DNA from 2 places in the Mucilaginibacter gynuensis genome. Region 1 is predicted to be linked to the other one. Evidence: riboswitches for the same ligand, from Rfam matches in the RefSeq annotation. Region 1 holds a riboswitch; the other holds the start of a gene.
The links. A riboswitch is a leader RNA that binds a small molecule or an ion and turns the genes downstream of it on or off. The one in region 1 is predicted to bind cobalamin.
Positions count from the first base shown of each region.

Region 2: another riboswitch for cobalamin. It lies ahead of ABD894_RS04490 (TonB-dependent receptor plug domain-containing protein); the one in region 1 lies ahead of metE (5-methyltetrahydropteroyltriglutamate--homocysteine S-methyltransferase).

Region 1 covers NZ_BAABFT010000001.1:444,188-447,381, forward strand. Annotated here, with positions in the region: gene ABD894_RS01900 (OmpP1/FadL family transporter) at 1-1,308, shown strand, start outside; cobalamin riboswitch at 1,440-1,656, shown strand; gene metE (5-methyltetrahydropteroyltriglutamate--homocysteine S-methyltransferase) at 1,831-3,194, shown strand, end outside.
Region 2 covers NZ_BAABFT010000002.1:280,705-283,898, forward strand. Annotated here, with positions in the region: gene ABD894_RS04475 (alpha-L-rhamnosidase) at 1-330, shown strand, start outside; gene ABD894_RS04480 (DUF1801 domain-containing protein) at 435-803, shown strand; gene ABD894_RS04485 (hypothetical protein) at 834-1,325, shown strand; cobalamin riboswitch at 1,418-1,615, shown strand; gene ABD894_RS04490 (TonB-dependent receptor plug domain-containing protein) at 1,718-3,194, shown strand, end outside.

The DNA of each region.
Region 1 (3,194 bases):
GTAAGCGGCAACCCTGCCGGTTTAGGTTTCTTTACCAAATCAGAGATCAGCCTTACGCCTGAATATGACATGCAAAAAACCAAGGCGACGTATTTAGGCAGTACCATGGCGGATAAGAAAAATACAGGGAACCTTAACAATGTTGCCGCGGTATTTTATTCGCGCCTTAATAATAGTAATGCCGATAAAACCAAAGGTTGGCTCAGCGTTAACTTTGGTTTAGGCTACGCCCGTACTAATGATTTTTACGAGAACGTAAGCTACGGTGCTAATAACAACGCCAGCTCAATAAGTGATTATTACGCTAACAGGGCCAATAACAGCGCTGATGACTTGTTAGGCGATTGGGCGTACAGACAAAAACTGATAGATCTTTATTCGGTAGGCGCTAATAGTTCTGAATACCGCAGTAATGTTATTGCCGGTGGCAACAATAATGTAATGCAGAATGGAACGATAACCCGTACGGGCAGTCAATCGGAGTTTAACCTGGCTTTGGGTGCTAACTACAGTAACAAATTGTACATTGGCGGTGCTATTGGTATTGCCAGCATCAGGTATAACTCAACCACCAGCTTTATTGAAAACGGCGATGTTTCCTTACTTGAAAACGGCAACGACGTAAACCACAATTTCACTTCGGTATTTACACAAGATCAATATACTAAAGGAACAGGCGTTAACCTGAAATTAGGTATGATCTATAAACCGGTTGAAGCTGTAAGGTTAGGTTTTAACTTCACATCACCAACCTGGTATAACATGCAGGATTCTTACGCCGAGCGTTTAGATACCCGCATAATAGGTTCAAATACTTTCCAGGACGGTGAAAATTATCCTTTAGAATACGATTTCCGTACGCCATTAAAAGTAGCCGGTGGTTTAGCCGTGTTTATAAAACAATTCGGTTTTATATCGGGCGATGTGGAGTATGTTGATTATTCATCGGCCAAGTTGATGAGTAACGACAGCTACAACAGTACCGATGATAATAATAACATTAAGAGTTTATATAAAGGTACTGTTAACGCGCACGTTGGTGCTGAAGCACGTTTAAGCAGTTTTGCTTATCTGCGTGGCGGTTATGGCGTACAAGGCAACCCTAACAGGGGCGATTTTGGTTCGTCAATTAAAACAGCTTCAGGCGGTATAGGTTTCCGTTCGGGTCCTTATTCTGTTGATGCCACCTACGCGCATATCACAGGTTCACAAACCATATATCCTTACGAAATTGGCGATGCAAGCCCTGCGTCATTCTTGAAAAAGACTAACGATAACTTATATCTCACTTTATCGTACAGGTTCTAAAATACTTATAACTAACTATTTAAAGGCTCGCTGTGTACTACAGCGGGCCTTTTTTGTAAGTACTTACCTATTCGCTATTGATTGGTAAAAGCTAAACGGATATATTTGCCACGAAACGTTCTTTACAAGAAAAATCTTCCAGCAACAGAGGTTACCGGTTAATTCCGGTATTAAAAAGGAACCGTGTGTAAATCACGGGCTGTCGCGCAACTGTAAGTTTTAACGGGTTTGGGCTTATACCCTATCCCCGTAATTGTTAAATACTATGTCACTGTTTGCCCCTGCGCAAATGGGAAGGCCTTTAATAATAAAACAAGCCAGGATACTTGCCACTGCTGTAAAAAAGACAATGCTTTCGCGATTGAAGCTTAGTCAACGGACTTACCCGGAACCTTTATGGCGCCCAACAATTGGGGTGCTGTATGCTGCCGTGTAGCCGTTTCTATCCCAAATTACCGAAAGCATACCGAAAACGTAAGGAGCATTAAAATCAATTTAATGTTTAACTAAAGTTTTATGCGTATGCTCAAAAACAACCTCGGCTACCCACGTATGGGCAGCCACCGACAACTCAAAAAAGCCTGCGAGCAGTATTGGTCAGGCAAAATTGATCAGAAAGAACTTAACCTGGTAGCACGCAAGATCAGGGAAGAAAACTGGCAATTACAGCTTAATTCGGGTATCGACCTGGTACCTTCTAACGATTTTAGCTATTACGATCAGGTGCTTGATATGAGCCTGCTGCTTGGCGCGATACCAACACGGTATACACCTGTGCTATCGTCCGTTTCTAACAACAACGAGCTCGACCTGTACTTTGCTATGGCACGTGGTTATCAAAAAGACGGGCTGGATATTACCGCCATGGAAATGACCAAGTGGTTTGATACCAATTACCATTACATTGTACCCGAGTTTACGGCCGATCAACAATTCAAGGTATTTTCAGAGAAAATTTATGCCGAATACAACCATGCCCGCCAAATTGCAGGCAAGGCGGCTAAACCTGTTCTGTTAGGCCCGGTATCGTACCTGTTGGCGGGTAAAGAAAAAGAAAGCGGCTTTGAAAAGATCGACCTGATCAAAAAATTGGTACCCGTGTATGTTGAGGTAATTAACCAGCTAAAAAGCTATGGCGCTACATGGATACAACTGGATGAGCCTTTTCTTTCGTTAGATTTAAGCAAGAAAGAAAAAGAGGCTTACGTATACGCTTACCAAGAAATTGCCAAACAATGCAATGGCGTCAAACTCTTAGTAGCCACTTATTTTGAAGGCCTGCTTGATAATACCCAGCTTGCCGTTAACCTGCCTGTCGATGCCCTGCATATCGACCTGGTAAGGGCTCCGCAACAACTGGAAGAAGTATTGGCCCTGGTGCCCGATAACCTGATACTATCATTAGGTGTGGTTGACGGACGTAATGTTTGGAAAAACAATTATACCCAATCGCTGGTGCTGATTAACCGGGCTGTTGAGGCCATTGGTGCCGACAGGGTGATGGTAGCGCCATCGTGCTCGTTATTACACACGCCTTTCGATCTTGACCAGGAAACCGAGATCCACCCGGAAATTAAAAACTGGATGGCCTTTGCCAAACAAAAACTACACGAAGTGCAGGAACTGCACCAGATAGCCAACGGCAATACCGAACTGTTAACTGCTAATCAGCAGACTATAGCGGCACGTCAAAAATCTACCTTAATACACAAAACTATCGTGAAAGATCGTGTGGCGGCTATTACTGATAGCGATGCCGAGCGTAAAAGCGCGTTCCCGGTACGTCAGCAATTGCAGCAGCAGCGTTTTAAACTCCCACTCTTCCCTACAACTACCATTGGATCGTTTCCCCAAACTGATGATATCCGTCAGCTGAGGGCAAAACT
Region 2 (3,194 bases), on a different contig from region 1:
TACAAAGGCATTGGCGGTATCTTCCCTGATGAAACACAACCGGGCTTCAAAAACGTATTGCTGAAACCACATTTTGTGCCTAATCTGCAAAACTATGAGTCGTCGCATACAGGTCCTTACGGAAAGATCACCTCATCGTGGAGGCGTAAAGGCAAGGGCGTTAGCTATACCGCTGTAGTACCGGCAAACTCAACCGCTACTATTTATTTCCCGGTAACAGCAGGTCAGCAAGTTTATCTGAGCAACAAAGTAGTAAGCACTACCGATTTCGCTGTCGACACCAAACTATATAAGGTAGAAGCCGGAACGTATACTTTTGAGATAAAGTAAACTAACACATCAATATTTTGAAAGGGCGGTGAAGTATCACTGCCCTTTCTTATTTTGCGGAACTGTGATTAGTGCCAATACACTTATATTGCATTAAATTAGCCATGATAAACGCAGCCGACAACTTCTATCTCCAAAAAGACGAACCCATAAAAGGGTGTTTACTGGCCCTGCGAGAGATCGTACTAAAGCAAGACCCGCTTATCACCACCGCCTGGAAGTATGGGATGCCTTTCTTTTGTTATAGGGGCAAAATGTTTTGCTACTTGTGGGTACACAAAAAGCACGGGCAGCCTTATATAGGCATAGTAGAAGGCACGCGTTTGGAACATCCCGAACTCATCATCGAAAAGCGTTCGCGAATGAAGATCATGCTGTTTGATGCGGAGCAGGATCTGCCAATAACCACCATCGAAGCCATATTACAGGAGGCGCTTGATCTTTACAGAAATGGCGTTATCTTTATAAAATAAAGCTTAAACCTGAACACCTGAAGCAATCAAATGAACAGCATAAATATCTTTAAAATAAAAAACAGACCGTATAATTTATTGGCTTTGGTTGCATTAATTCTTTTGGTTTCGAGCTTTTTGCCCTTAAAAGATAGTTTTGATGTGAACCTGCATGATGCCTATTTCATCATTTCAACAACATCATTTTGTTATACATTGGCGGTGGTGCTGCTTTTAATCTGGACTATATACTTCATCGTTAACCAAAGAACATTATCAAATAAACTTACATGGGCGCATACAACAAGCACCCTATTGCCGGTAATAGCATTTTTAATACTATTATGTTTAAAAACAATGCTTCCCGATACTCCGGTAGACCGATCTTTCTCACTTGAAGAAAGTGCGCAATTATTTTCTGTGATGGATCTCATCACTAAAACAGCACTAATCACCCTGATCATTTTTGGGATAGGGCAAGTAATTGGTGTGGTTAATATATTGGGCGGCTTGATCAAATCGTTGCGGGTTAAACAATCCTAATGCCCTCCGGAATACCGGAGTCAATTCGTCATAATATCCTCGCGATTTCCTTCTCCACCGATAATCGCATTACAAAATCACCAATATTTATGTAGATTTGCAGCGCTTTTGGTTCCCGGTACAATTTTCAGTACCCGGATTAAAAGGGAATCCGGTGTAAATCCGGAACTGTCCCGCAGCTGTAAGCTCCATACAACCAAAGTCCATTCTTAAGTCACTGTGTGCTGCCGCGCATGGGAAGACGGACAAGGGGAGCAAGTCAGAATACCTGCCTCAAGCTTTACTATTTCATAGCTTTCGCGGATAGAAGCTGGAATGAGAATACTTTTCGTGTATTTCATTTTTAGGTGTACCAATTCGGTTTGCTGTGGGTAATTAACTCACAACACACAATGGAATTATCAGTACGTAACACGCTGTTGAAGCGCGTTTACTGTAGTTTTGGCTTATATTTCGCCCTTGTTTTTACAATGGGCATGCTATTGTTTTCCCCTTTTGCATCGGCCCAAAACACCTCAGTAACTGATACTATCCGCAGGGACACTACCAAAGGCCGATTGCTCAACCAAGTTGACATCCGCGGTACCAATAAAAATGACCGTAACACATCATCCACACCATTACAAACCCTTAAAGGCAGGCAATTAGAACGCCTGAACAGTTTTTCAGTAGGTGATGCCATACGTTTTTTTACCGGGGTACAGATAAAAGATTACGGCGGCATCAGTGGCTTAAAAACTGTTAACGTGCGTAGTTTGGGCAGCAACCACACGGCAGTATTTTATGATGGCGTACAGGTAGGCAATGCCCAAAACGGACAGGTTGATCTGGGTAAGTTTTCGTTGGAAAATATTGATGAGATCTCCCTTTACAACGGCCAAAACAGCAATCTTTTTCAACCCGCAAAAGGTTTCTCGTCGGCCAGCGCTTTGTACATTCAATCTAAACAGCCGCAATTCAACGCGGGAGAGCACACCAAACTGAAAGCAGGTTTTAAAAGCGGCTCATTCGGGTTGATTAATCCATCTATACTATGGCAGCAAAAGCTGAATAACAACGTAAGCAGCAACATCAGCGCCGAACTCACCAAAGCTGACGGACGCTATAAGTTCAGGGAAACCAACAGCGTATACGATACTACAGCGGTACGAAACAATACCGATGTGTACGCCCTGCGACTGGAAGGCGGCCTCAACGGAAAGATTGCCGACAGTACAACATGGTCGGCAAAAACCTATTATTACCATTCGGCACGTGGTTTACCAGGTCCTATCATCGGCAACAAATTCAACTATACCCAACGCCAGTGGGACGATAACTTTTTTGTACAGGGCAATTATCGCCACGCATTCAGCAAGCATTACAGCCTGCTGCTTAATGCCAAGTACGCGCACGATAACATGCGCTATCTCGATCCGGAAGCGCCGCCCGTGATTAGAGCGGATACAAGCCTTTTGGAGAACAATTTTCAGCAGCAGGAAATATACATTTCTGCCGCCAACCAGTACCGTGTTACCAATAACTGGAAGTTCGTTTTATCTGCCGATTACCAGTGGAACAAGCTCGATGCCGATCTGGATCACTTTGCTTACCCAACCCGAAACACTTTGCTTACCGCCCTTGCTACACAATTACGTCTGGGCAGGGCAAACCTGCAAGCAACCTTGTTGGGTACTTTTATAATCGATAAAGTAAAGCAGTTTGTATCGGCAGGTAACAAGCAGGAATATACCCCAAGCTTTACAGCCACATGGCAACCATTTGAAAACACCGGCCTCCTATTGAGGGCTTTTTACAAAAGCATTTTCCGGATGCCTACCTTTAACGATCTCTATTATACCGTTGTGGGCAACTCGCTGCTAAAGCCCG